DNA from 3 places in the Lysobacter korlensis genome. Region 1 is predicted to be linked to each of the others. Evidence: riboswitches for the same ligand, from Rfam matches in the RefSeq annotation. Region 1 holds a riboswitch; each other region holds the start of a gene.
What was found. A riboswitch is a leader RNA that binds a small molecule or an ion and turns the genes downstream of it on or off. The one in region 1 is predicted to bind cyclic di-GMP.
Positions count from the first base shown of each region.

Region 2: it holds a riboswitch for cyclic di-GMP, as region 1 does, so the genes downstream of both, ACFFGH_RS21940 (hypothetical protein) here and ACFFGH_RS33055 (DUF7882 family protein) in region 1, are expected to answer to the same signal.
Region 3: it holds a riboswitch for cyclic di-GMP, as region 1 does, so the genes downstream of both, ACFFGH_RS09885 (TetR/AcrR family transcriptional regulator) here and ACFFGH_RS33055 (DUF7882 family protein) in region 1, are expected to answer to the same signal.

Region 1 is NZ_JBHLTG010000016.1:83,559-87,825, forward strand. It holds gene soxR (redox-sensitive transcriptional activator SoxR) at 1-251, opposite strand, end outside; gene ACFFGH_RS33050 (NAD(P)-dependent oxidoreductase) at 306-1,235, opposite strand; cyclic di-GMP riboswitch class I at 1,319-1,393, shown strand; cyclic di-GMP riboswitch class I at 1,629-1,703, shown strand; gene ACFFGH_RS33055 (DUF7882 family protein) at 1,737-2,066, shown strand; gene ACFFGH_RS33060 (5'-3' exonuclease) at 2,165-3,106, shown strand; gene ACFFGH_RS33065 (dihydrofolate reductase family protein) at 3,127-3,699, shown strand; gene ACFFGH_RS33070 (SDR family NAD(P)-dependent oxidoreductase) at 3,809-4,267, shown strand, end outside.
Region 2 is NZ_JBHLTG010000005.1:515,570-519,836, reverse strand. It holds gene ACFFGH_RS21950 (mechanosensitive ion channel family protein) at 1-601, opposite strand, end outside; gene ACFFGH_RS21945 (DUF2382 domain-containing protein) at 689-1,528, opposite strand; gene ACFFGH_RS21940 (hypothetical protein) at 1,626-2,255, opposite strand; cyclic di-GMP riboswitch class I at 2,474-2,549, opposite strand; gene ACFFGH_RS21935 (MarR family winged helix-turn-helix transcriptional regulator) at 2,704-3,165, opposite strand; gene ACFFGH_RS21930 (carbohydrate kinase family protein) at 3,477-4,267, opposite strand, start outside.
Region 3 is NZ_JBHLTG010000002.1:150,937-155,203, forward strand. It holds gene ACFFGH_RS09860 (hypothetical protein) at 1-410, shown strand, start outside; gene ACFFGH_RS09865 (hypothetical protein) at 407-562, shown strand; gene ACFFGH_RS09870 (superinfection immunity protein) at 559-783, shown strand; tRNA gene ACFFGH_RS09875 (tRNA-Val) at 840-913, opposite strand; gene ACFFGH_RS09880 (DUF1810 domain-containing protein) at 966-1,382, shown strand; gene ACFFGH_RS09885 (TetR/AcrR family transcriptional regulator) at 1,409-2,116, opposite strand; cyclic di-GMP riboswitch class I at 2,132-2,206, opposite strand; gene ACFFGH_RS09890 (peroxiredoxin) at 2,332-2,790, opposite strand; gene aceE (pyruvate dehydrogenase (acetyl-transferring), homodimeric type) at 2,986-4,267, shown strand, end outside.

The DNA of each region.
Region 1 (4,267 bases):
CGTCCCTCCGGGAGCGAGTCGAGCGCCGCGCGGATGTCCGCAAGCGAGACGCCGACGCGCTGCGACACGCGGATGAACGCCACCCGGCGCAGCGTGTGCCGCGGGTAGCGGCGCTGGTTGCCTGCGGTGCGCTCGCTGTGGATAAGGCCCTGACGCTCATAGAAGTGCAGGGCCGAGACGGACACGCCGCTGCGCGCCGCGACCTCGCCGACGGTCAGGGTCTTCGTCGTGTCCACGAACGGCTGGGCCATGCTCGTCCTCCTTTGCGGAACACGGTAGCCCCGAACCGGTGCGGAGAGAACCGCTCAGCGCGGGTCCGCCGCGCCCGGCTGATCGCTCAGGCTCTCGACGTACGCGCGGGTCACGGCCATGTCCTCGTCCCCGAATCCGCGTGCCGTGAGATCGCGGAACGCCTCGAGCAGGCACGCGAGCTGGCGTGCCTCCACACCGGTGCGGGTCGCCTCCTCCGTGGCGAAGGAGAGGTCCTTGACCAGGTATCTGGCCGCACCCGTGGGGCGATAGTCGCGGGCGACGATGCGGGATCCCCGCGTCTCGAGCACCCGGCTGCCGGCGTACCCCCCTCCGAGCGCGGTGAAGAGGGCCTGCACGTCGAGGCCGCTGCGGTCTGCGAGCACCGCCGCCTCGCCGAGTGCGTGCACCGTCGCCGAGACGATGAGCTGGTTGCAGAACTTGGCGACCTCGCCGGAGCCGAGCGGACCGAGGTGGTGCACTCGTCCGAAGGTCTCCAGCACCGGGCGCGCCCGCTCAACGGCGTCGGCCGGACCGCCGACGAAGAGGGAGAGGTTGCCCGCGATGGCACCCTCCTCGCCGCCGCTCACGGGGCTGTCGATCACGCGCAGCATCCCGTCGGTGAGCCGCGACACCCGCTCATCCAGCTCACGGACCCCAGTGGCGGATGACGTGGAGGAGAGGACCATCAGGGTCGGGCGGGAGATGCCGGCCAGGATTCCGGTGTCGCCGGGAAGCATCTGTTCGAGATCGGGCAGGTCGGGAAGCATGACGACGAGCACGTCGGACGCCTCGGCGAGCGTGCGCGGCGTGCCGGCCCACGTCGCGCCCCGCTCGAGGAGCGCTGCCACACGGTCGGGGGTGCGGTGGGTGACGTGGACGTCGAAGCCGGCCCGCAGTGCGTTGGCAGCCATCGGCGTGCCCATGATCCCGAGCCCGACGAATCCGACGGCGAGATCAGGGTTCCGCCGGGTCTGTCGCGCCATACCGTGCACCTTAGCGAACCACTACGTTCCCGGCGCACCCTGACATGGACGCCCCGGGAGGCGGTACAGTGCCTAGGCACACACCTCTGATTCGGCAAAACCGGTGCGAGCCGGTGACGCAAAGCCACGGGGCCCCCAGGGTCAGCCGGGTTGCCGGGAGCCTCGCAGGCAACCGCCGCACCTCTCCTGGAGCCCGAATTGCACGAGCCGAATCATTCCGCCCCCGAGACCGAGCGGCGCCCCCGCAAGTGCCCGAGCTGCGGAACACGTCTGGAACAGACCGGGGCCGGCGGCGACGAGCTCCTGGAGTGCTCGAACTGCGGTCTGGTGATGTTCGAGCAGCGGAGGGCCGAGTAGGCCGGCCGCGAGCCCTTCTCGGATGTGCTTGAATTCGTGCCGAAGGGGCAAACCCTGTGCGAACAGGGGACGCAAAGCCACGGGACCCACGCGGTTCGCCGGGTTGCCGATTTCCCGTTTCGCTATCGTCACCCGGAGTTCGGCTTGGGACTGTTCAGCTACGGCGTCGCGCCGGTCATCACCATCGAAGATCGTCTGCTCAAGCACCTTCAGGCAGTGATCGTCGCGAAGCTGCGTCGCCGGGAGAATTTCGCCTTCAACTGGGATCAGGAGCCAGGAGTGGGCACGGACGTGACGCACGAGAACGGCTCCCACGGTTCGGTCTGGATCTCCGAGAGCTCCTCGCTGTACTTCCAGTACGACGGCTCGCCGTCGATGGCCCTCAACCGGGCCTGGCTCGAGGACCTCATGCAGGCGGCCAATACGAGCACCGGGCTGCGGGCGGTTCCCGAGCCGGCCGCCCGCGGCGTCTGAGCCGGCGGAGTCCGGAGCCAGGGGCGCTCGCCCTTCCGGACGACCTCGATGACGTCGTGGCTATTCCCGCCCCGTGGCCCGACCGGCACACTGGAGCGGTGAGCAATGGCCGTCTGATGCTGCTGGACACCGCCGCGCTGTACTTCCGCGCCTTCTTCGGGTACCCCGACACGCTGAAGGCGCCGGACGGCACCCCCGTCAACGCGGCGCGGGGGCTGCTGGACATGATCGCGCGGCTCGTCACCGACTACGGACCGACGGACCTCGTCGCGTGCTGGGACGACGACTGGCGCCCGCAGTGGCGGGTCGACCTCATCCCGAGCTACAAGACGCATCGGGTCGCCGAGGTGATCGAGGCCGGCCCGGATGTCGAGGTGGTGCCGGATCCGCTCAGCATCCAGGTGCCGATCATCGTCGCGACGCTCACCGCGCTCGGGATCCCGATCGTCGGCAAGGCCGAGTACGAGGCGGACGACATCATCGGCACGCTCGCCGCGACCGCGGACGGGCCGGTCGACGTCGTCACCGGCGACCGGGACCTGTTCCAGGTGATCGATGACGAGCGGGACGTCCGGGTGATCTACACCGCCGGCGGGATGAGCAGACTGCAGATCGTGACGGACGGGGTGCTGCGCGAGAAGTACGGCGTCCGCGCAGCGCAGTACGCCGACTTCGCCGCCCTCCGCGGCGACACGTCGGACGGCCTGCCCGGGGTGCCGGGCGTGGGTGAGAAGACCGCAGCCTCACTGCTGGCACAGTTCGGCGACCTCGAGGGCATCGTCGCGGCCGCCGCGGAAGGTGCGCGCTCGCCGCTGTCGGTGAGTGCGAAGTCGAAGATCCGCGCCGCCGCGGAGTATCTCGCCGTCGCGCCCACCGTGGTGCGCGTCGCGTGCGACCTCGACCTCCCCGTCGTCGATTCCCGGATCGGCATCCCGGAGGGCGGCCGCGATGAGATCGAGCAGCTGCGGTCACGGTGGGGGCTGGGGGAGTCCGTGTCACGGGTCGTCGCAGCGCTCGAGGCCGCGACCGTGGCCCGCTGAGATCCGGAGCACCCGGACTCATGGGCAAGCTGATCTACACCGGACTCATCTCGCTCGATGGCTGCCTCGTGGACCCCGAGGGGAACTTCGACTGGGCGGCCCCGGACCCCGAGGTGCACGCCGCGGTCAACGAGCAGGAGCGTCCCGTCGGCACGTACCTCTACGGGCGGCGGATGTACGAGGTGATGCGGTATTGGGAGACCGAGCCGGGCGCCGCCGACGCGTCGCCGGCCGAGCTCGAGTACGCCGACCTGTGGCGGAAGGCCGACAAGGTCGTCTTCTCCAGCACGCTCGACCAGGTGACCACGGCACGGACGCGGGTCGAGCGTCGGTTCGACGTCGACCACGTGCGCGAGCTCAAGCGGTCGTCGGAGCCGGATCTCTCGATCGGCGGGGCCGGGCTCGCGGCATCCGCGCTGCGCTGCGGGCTGGTCGACGAACTCGCCATGTACGTGAGCCCCGTCGTGGTCGGCGGCGGAACCAGGTTCCTTCCGGATGGTGTGCGGCTCGACCTGGAGCTTCTGCAGGAGCGTCGGTTCACGGGCGGGGTGGTGCTCCTGCGCTACGCCGTCCAGCCGCCGCGGTCTGCATAGCGGCGATCACTCGGCGCCGCCCGTTCCTCTCCTCGGTTATATCAACTAAGTTGACTTGCGCGCGCGCCGCCCGGCGACGCGCACGGAGATCAGCATCGAAGGAGACGAAATGGCAACGGAGCCGAAGCCGCTCACCGCACACAGCACGATCGGGACATGGCTCGACCACCCGCAGGGCGGCCCGTTGATCCGCGGCCTGCTCGCGCAGAGCGGGTTCGACGAGAACGTGCTCGGGCCGGTGAAGGGCCTGCCGCTGCAGCAGCTGGTGACGATGAGCCAGGGGCAGCTGCCCCAGTCGGTCGTCGACGACCTGGTGCTGCAGGCCAACGGGGGAGTGGCGCCCACCGAGGATGCCGGCGCGAGCGGCGAGTGGCAGGAGCGGGTCACCCCCGGCCGCTTCGAGGGCCGGACGGTCATCGTGACCGGCGCGGCTTCGGGCATCGGCCGGGCGACCGCATCCCGCATCGCCCGAGAGGGCGGCCGCGTGATCGCGGTCGACATCTCGAAGGAGCGCCTCGACGAGTTCGCCGCCGCGGGGGACGGGGATGTGGTGGCGGTGGCCGGGGAC
Region 2 (4,267 bases), on a different contig from region 1:
GGATCATTCCGCCGCCGACACCGACCACGAGAATGCCGCCGATGGTGGCGAGCACGGTGATGAGGACGGGGGTGGTGACCGTCGTGGCGATCTCGACCTGGTTCAGGGCAGCCGTGATGCCGAGGAACAGGATGAAGACCGCGGCGATGTTGCCGAGGATCTTGCCGTAGGAGAGCCCGCCGAGCGCACCCTGGATCAGCGTCTTGGCGCCGGCTGCGATGGCCGAAGCAAGGATCACGATGATGATGGCGACGATGATGCGCGGGATGAAGGCGATGATGCCTTCGAGCAGGTCGCTGACGGGGTTCGGCCCGAAGACACCGAACGCGAACTGGAGCACGAAGAGCACCAGCGTGTAGTACAGCAGCTTGGCCACGATGTCGGAGGCGTCGAACTTCGACTTCTCGAGGGCCTTCTTGACGCCGCCGCGCTCCACGGCGCGGTCGAAGCCGACGCGCTCGAGCAGCTTGTCGAGGGCCTTCGAGAGCACCTTCGCCACGATGAGGCCGACGATGAGGATGACGAGGAACAGCAGGAACTTCGGGATGAAGTCGATCACCGACGCGAGTCCGTCTTGCAGGACGACCATGAAATCGTTCATGGGAACCTCTCTTTCTTGGGGCGGGGTAGGAAACGCCGCCGCCGCATCGGGATGCGGCGGCGGCGCGGTGCGCGGGTGGCGCGGGTGTTACAGGTTGGAGCGCCCGCTGTTGCGGTCGTCACCGTCGAAGGTGATCTCCTCCTTGCGGACCTCTTCGTTCACGGTCTGCTGCTCGGTGACGACGTCCTTGTCGAGGCGGACGCGCTCGACCGGGACGGCCTCCTTCTGGATGACGGGGCGCTCCTCGGAGAGGACCACCTCGTGCTCCTCCTCGCTGATCGCGGGTCCGTCCATGGCGTCGCCGATGTTGGCGTCGGTGATGGGCTCGCGCTCGATCCGCACTTCCTCACGCTGCACGGGGACGGTTACCGACTGGTTCTCGGTCACGACGTACTTGCGCAACCGGGCCTTGCCGGTCTGGACGCGTTCCGTGCCGACGTGCAGCTGCTCCTCCGACCGGGTCATGGCGTCGTCGGTGGTGGGGCCGGATGTGTCGTGTCCGACCGTGTCCCGACGGTCCCGGTCCGTGTCGGTGTAGGCGCGGTCGGTGTCCGTCGTGGTGTAGTCGGTGCCGGTGGTGTCCTGGGTGAAACCGGTGTCAGTGCCGTAGGAGCCCGCGGTCATGCCGTAGTACCGGTACAGCTCGTCCTCGTCAGAGGGCTCGAGGTGCTGGTCGGCGTCGACGCGGGGCGCGTCCTTCACGCGGTCCTTGTCGTAGTTCACCCGGAGCTCGTCGCCTGCCCAGGTCGCGTCCTCGAGCGGGACGAAGGATTCCTTCGTGCCGAAGAGGCCCGTCTTGACGCTGGCCCAGCTCGGGTGGCCGTCGTTGTCGTCGAGGTACACCTGGCCGACGGAACCGATCTTGTCGCCGTCCTTGTCGAGGACGTCGGCGCCGATGAGCGATGCGATGTTGTCACTGCTGATCATTGTGTTTCCCTTCTTTCCCTGTTGCCCCCGTCGTGCGGGGGGGATGCGGACTTCGTCCGCGGTGGGTTTTTGTGTGGTTGGTGGTGTGCTCCGCAGGTCAGCGGCCGAGACCGGCGCGATCGACCTTGCGGTGGTAGTGCATTCCGGCCTTGCCGCCGAGGACCGCTCCGATGAGCGGCACGAGCGCCAGCACGATCGCGGTGATGATGCCGACGACGGTGAGGGTGCCCTCGTTGACGGGGATCCGCGGGAACGCGTTGAGGCCCGAGAGCACGTTGAACTGGCTGCCGAGCACGGCGCCCAGGATGGCCAGCACGATGGCGAAGATCAGGGCCCACAGCCAGACAGCGAGGCCCTGCTTGGCTCCGTTGAATCGCGCCATGCGTCCGGCGACGTAGCCCCCGCAGTAGTAGGCGACGAAGAGGACCACGAGCAGCACGATCGCGGAGACGATGCTTGCCGCGTCCAGGTTCTGTGCGGCCGCGTCGGTCGCCTCCTGCGGGTCGGTGCCTGTGGTGAGGCCGACGACGGCGCCGGCTGCTGCGAGCAGCGCCGTCAGCAGCACTGCCATCCCGGTGGCGGTGAGCCAGCCGAAGAACGCGGAGCCCCACTTGATGCCGCCGAACTCCTCCTTCTCCCGGTCGACCACTCGGTTGCGGAGCGTGTCGTCCGGGTCGACGGGCACGGCGCCGCCCGAGGGGCGGTCGTTCGAATCTGCAGTACTCATTGCTGTGTCCTTTCAGATGCGCGGCGGCACCCAGGTGTTGCCGCCGGGCAAGGCTGTGGTGACCGGATGTGCCGGTCGGGGTGGATCGATCCGCATCCATGCGAGGCAGGGTGCCCGATCACGCGTTGGTCAGATCAGTTGTCCGTATTGGAGTTGCGACGCCGTACGGCGATGCCAGAACTTCTCCTGTTGAACGAAAGCGAACAAGGGTCTCGCCCTTCGGTAGCCCGGCTGACCCGACTGGGTCCCGTGGCTTTGCGTCGCCGGTTCACACCGGGTTTGCCGTTTCGTTGACTGTTCCGACGATAACCCCGGCGTGTCGGCGCGTGACGGTATTTCAGCGGGTGCCCACGGTGTCCTCAGCCAGCGCTCAAGCACTTGCCAGATTGAGGAAAACGTGCATGCGGACGCGACCGATTCCCGCCCTCCGGCAAGACCGGTGCGCCTGCTATGCACTCGCGGAGGCGCGGCGGGTGGCCGCCAGCGTCTCGTTCAGGCGGTCTCGCAGCTCCTCGAGCGCCTCGACCGGGATGCCCAGCTTCTCGACGACTGCGACGGGGACCTGCTCGGCGCGCTCACGCAGCGCGCCGCCGGCCGCCGTCAACTCGACCTTGAGTTCCCGCTCGTTCGCCGCATTCCGCGCTCGCGTGATGTAGCCGCTGCCCTCCAAGCGCCGCAGGAGCGGAGTCAGAGTCGCCGGCTCCAGATACAGCGACTCCGCCAGACTCCGCACCGTTCTGGGGCTCTGCTCCCAGAGCGCCAGCATCACGAGGTACTGGGGATGCGTGAGCCCGAGGGGCTCGAGAATCGGCCGGTACAGCCCGATCACACTGCGACTGGTGGCCGCGAGCGCGAAGCACACCTGCCGCTCGAGTGCGAGCAGGTCTTCGGCCTTGGCGACGTCCGGCATGCCTCCATATTAACCGCTACACTGATTCTTAGTGCACTAACGGTTGGAGCGGTGTGGCGAAGCGCAAGCGGGACCCGTGGTCGATGCGGCTGAACCGGGCCCTGTTCCCGGTGTTCGGCCCGGCACAGCTGGGCGCCGGACGACCCGAACGGCCGTACACGCCCCCGGCGAACCCGCCGTGCCCCATGTGCGGGCAGCCGATGGTGGATCACCACGTCGAGCGGACCGCCGATCAATCGCACGCCACCAGGGTGTACTGTCCCACGCCCGCCGTCTGAGCACTGGCGACCGCGCCGCGGAAGGCTTGACGCCTAGAGCAGCTCCCCGAGCTCGGCAGCGGTCGGCGGCTGCGCACCCGGACGGCCGACCGTGATCGCCGCCGCTCGCACGGCCATCGCCCCCACCGCGCTCAGCGCCGCGGAGTCGAGTTCGCGAGGCGGATCATCCCGCTGCAGCAGCTCGGCGAGCAGGCACGACATGAACGAGTCGCCGGCGCCGATCGTGTCGGCGACGGGAACCCGGACCGCCGGCACGTTCACCGCGTGCGCCCGCGTCCGCAGCCGCGCCCCGGCCGCTCCGAGCGTGCACACGGCGAGGTCCGCCCCCAGGTCGAGCACGCGCGCGAGCACGTCGTCGACGTCCGAACCGGGATAGAGCCATTCGGCGTCCTCGTCGCTGAGCTTCACCACGCCGGCGAGTCCCACCGTCTCCTCGAAGGCGGCGAGAGCCGACTGGCGGGCACCGACGAGAGCCGGCCGGATGTTCGGGTCGAAGGTGACGAGGGCCGAACCGGCCGCGCCGGCGAGCGTGCGGCGCACAGCTGTCGCGCCAGGCTCGAGGAACGCGGCGATCGAGCCGGCATGCACTGCGCTGAACACCGGCGGGACCGCGATCGGCTCGACGTCCCAGCGGATGTCGAACTCGTAGCTCGCCGTGCCGTCCGCCCCGATGCGGGCGACCGCCGTCGACGTTCGGGGCGCGTCCTCCGATCCCGGCCACAACGCGACGCCGGCCGAGCCGAGGTGTCCACGGACTCGCTCGCCATGTGCGTCGCGGCCGATCCGGGTCTGCAGTGTCGTGGCGATGCCGAGCCGCGCAAGTC
Region 3 (4,267 bases), on a different contig from region 1:
GGCTGCTCGTGCTGCCCTTCGTCGCGGTGCACGCGCTGGTCCTGCTTCCGGCAGCGTTGGAGCTCGAGCTGGCGCCGGTCGTCGCGGCGGTCGGGGCGGTTCTCGCGCTCCTGGTCTTCCGCCGTCCGGTCGCCGCCGACCGGTGGGCGCAGAGCGGGAACGTGCTTGGCGCGACCACCGCGGCGGTGTTCACGCTGACGGTGTTCGCGTTCTCCCTGGCGGATCCCGAATTCGTGTCGCAGACCGATCCGGTCGCCATCCTCTGGCTCGTGGTCCCCCTCGCGGCCGCGCTCTGCCTTTCTCGCCGCGCGCCGTCGCGCGACGCGGAGGGAGGGGGCGGCGCTGGAACGGCGGTGATCGCGGAACCGGGTTCGGCGCGCCGTCCTGGAAGCGTGCCGAGTGGGCGTTGAACCTGACGCTGTCCGACGACCGGGAGCGGCGCATCGTCGGCTTCGAAACACTCCAGTTCCTCGCCGAGAGTGAGTGGGCCGGCGAGCATGAAGCGGATCTCGTCGCCGCTGCGCGAGCGTCGCCAGGGCACCCCCGTACGCTAGAAGCGTGACCTACCTGACCGATCAGCGCGATCGCCCCGTGAGCGCGTTCGTTGCCGTCGTCGTGGCGCTTCTCACCGCGGGCTACATGCTGCCTTGGGCGGTCGCCGCACTGCGCGGGAAGTCGAACCACTGGACGATCTTCTGGATCAACCTGCTGGGCGGCTGGACGGTGATCCTGTGGATCGTCGCCCTCGTCATGGCGTTCAGCGCGCACAAGAGCCGCTTGTAGCCGGTGGGTCGCCGCCGGCACTCCTCGCGACAAACTCCGGGCCGGGCATCCTCCGGTGGGCCCTGAGGGACTCGAACCCCCGACATCCACGGTGTAAGCGTGGCGCTCTAACCAACTGAGCTAAGAGCCCGGACCTTCATCGTACCGACGGCTCCGCGCGCTATCGTGCCGCTGGAGGCGACATGGCAGACATCCCGGATCCGCACGACTTGCGCCGCTTCGTCGAGGCGCAAGACCAGGGCGGCGTGTACGAGAACGCGGTTCAGGAGCTTCGTCGCGGTCGCAAGCAGAGTCACTGGATGTGGTTCGTGTTCCCGCAGCTGCGCGGCCTCGGATCCAGCTCGATGGCTGTGCGGTACGGAATCGCGTCGCTCGACGAGGCGCGCGCATATCTGGCGCATCCAGTGCTCGGGCCGCGGTTGCTCGAGTGCGCCGAGATCGTGGCGAGCTCGGATGGCGGGAGCGCCGACGCGATCTTCGGACCCGTCGACGCGGTGAAGCTCCGGTCGTCGATGACGCTGTTCGCGGAGGCGGGCACCGACGCGGAGACCTTCCAGCGGGTGCTCGACCGGTTCTTCGACGGTTCGGGCGACCGGTGACCCTGGAACGGCTGTGACGACCGCGCCTAGGGCACCATGGGGAGCACGAGCCCGAGCGCGCCGATGCCGGTGATCACGACACCGTTCACGACGACCAGCACCCGTGTCGACGCGGTGAGGTCGTCCCACCAGCGGCGGATCGCGCCGAGCTGGGGCGACGCCGGCTGAGGGGCCGTCACGAGCCGGTGGCGGGCGATGAGGTCCCGGGCCATCTCCTTCGCCCGGAGGGCCGCCTTGGCGTCACCCTCCACGGCGTTGATGATCGAGCCCTTCATCAGGATGTGCCACGAGAGTGCCAGCTCGTCCGGGTCGCGGAGCCCCGCCTCCGTCGCCAGCGTGCCGACGATACGGCGGATGTGCACGAGGTACTCGGCGCTCGCCCGGCCGAGCGGGTGCTCGCGGCCCATCTCGAGCAGCACGTTGATGAATGTGCACGCCTCGTAGTCGTCGCGCCGGAACCATTCGTCGAACACATCGAAGATCGCGAGCAGGCGCTCCTCCGGCGTCGTGCCGCGCGCGCGGGCTCCGGCCTCGACGACACCGAATGTCCACTCGCGCTCCCGGCGCTCGAGGCACTCGGCCGCGAGGTCATCGCGGGTGGGGAACTCGCGCTCGAAGTCGGCATGCGAGACACGTGCCACGCGCTCGATCTCGCCGACGCTCACATCCCGGATGCCGCGGTTGACGAACAGCGGGTACGCAGAGGAGACGATTCGTTCGCGTACGTCGGTCAAGGAACTTGCTCTCACTTCGGTAGCCCGGCGAACCGCGTGGGTCCCGTGGCGTTGCGTCCCCGGCTCGCACCGGGTTTGCCGTTGTCGGTTGGTCGGCTCCAGCGGCCGGTCAGCGGGTCCGAACCGCAGGGCTCCGGGAGCAGAAGGCACACGCTACGCCGGGTCAGCGAACACGGCAACCGCACCGGCGTGTCCCCCAGCCGGCACCCAGGCGGTTACCGAAGACCGTCCAGCGCGGCCCGGTAGCGGCTCAGCGGCCGGCCTTCGCCGGGCGGGAATACGAAGCTGTCGCGGACGATCCCGGAGCCGTCGATCAGGAAGGTTCCGCGGGCCGCGTACCCGCGGTCCTCGAGGAACACGCCGTACCGGCGCGCGACAGCGCCGTGCGGCCAGAAGTCCGCGAGCAAGCGGACCCCGAAGCGCTCCTGCTCGCCCCAGGCGCGAAGCGAGGCCTTCGAGTCGACGGATATCCCGACGAGCTCCACTCCGGCCACCGCGAAGAGGCCGAGGTTGTCTCGCAGCTCGCGGAGCTCGGTGGTGCAGGCCCCGGAGAAGGCGAGCGGGAAGAAGACGAGCGCCACGGCCCGGCCGCGATACCCGGAAAGCTGGATCGTCTCGCCGTACTGGCTGGACAAGTCGAAGTCGGGCGCCCGGGTGCCGATCGGCGGGTGCATGCTGAGCTCCTCCTGCATCCCCGCCGGTCCTGGCGGGGCGAAGCGCCATCCTATGCAGGCGCCCGTCCGGGTGCTCAAGGGACGTCCTGCGCCGATGACTAGACTCGGATGCGCGAAAGATCGGCGGTGCATCGCGACCCGACCACCCCGAGATTCCTCGAGATCGAACCAACCAGGAAGAGGTCGACGGTGACGGTGAACGATCAGGACCCCTACTCGGTGACCAAGGCCGACCCGGACCCTGAAGAGACTGCCGAGTGGCAGGAATCGCTCGATGCGCTGGTGGAGGCTCAGGGCAGGGGTCGCGCTCGCGAGATCATGCTGAGCCTGCTGAAGCGCTCGAAGGAGCTCCAGCTCGGCGTGCCGATGGTGCCCACGACGGACTACATCAACACCATCGCGCCGGAGAACGAGCCGCAGTTCCCGGGCAACGAGGAGATCGAGCGCCGCTACCGCGCCTGGATCCGCTGGAACGCCGCCATCACGGTGCACCGGGCGCAGCGCCCCGGCATCGCGGTGGGCGGTCACATCTCCACCTACGCCTCGTCCGCCGCACTCTATGAGGTGGGCCACAACTGGTTCTTCCGCGGCCAGGACTCCCCCACCGGCGGCGACCAGATCTTCTACCAGGGCCACGCCTCCCCCGGCATGTACGCCCGCGCGTTCCTCGAGGGGCGCATCGGCACCGACAAGCTCGACGGCTTCCGGCAGGAGCACTCGCACGACGGCGGAGGCCTCAGCTCCTACCCGCACCCGCGGCTCATGCCGGACTTCTGGCAGTTCCCGACGGTGTCGATGGGGCTCGGTCCCATCAATGCCATCTACCAGGCGCAGTCCAACAAGTACCTCACCAACCGGGGCATCAAGGATGTCTCCGAATCGCAGGTCTGGGCGTTCCTCGGCGACGGCGAGATGGATGAGGTCGAGAGCCGCGGCGCGCTGCAGCTGGCCGCGAACGACGGTCTCGACAACCTCAACTTCGTCATCAACTGCAACCTGCAGCGCCTCGACGGCCCCGTCCGCGGCAACGGGAAGATCATCCAGGAGCTGGAGAGCTTCTTCCGCGGCGCGGGCTGGAACGTCATCAAGGTCGTCTGGGGCCGGGAATGGGACGACCTGCTCGCCCGCGACACCGAGGGCGCCCTCGTGAACCTGATGAACGCCACCCCGGATGGCGACTACCAGACCTACAAGGCCGAATCCGGAGCCTTCGTGCGGGACAACTTCTTCGCCAGGGACCCGCGTGCGCTCGAGCTCGTGAAGGACTACTCCGACGAGCAGATCTGGAACCTCAAGCGCGGCGGCCACGACTACCGCAAGGTGTACGCGGCGTTCAAGGCGGCCACCGAGCACACGGGCCAGCCGACGGTGATCCTGGCGAAGACGGTCAAGGGCTACGGCTTGGGACCGTCCTTCGAGGGCCGCAACGCGACCCACCAGATGAAGAAGCTCACCCTCGACAACCTGAAGCAGTTCC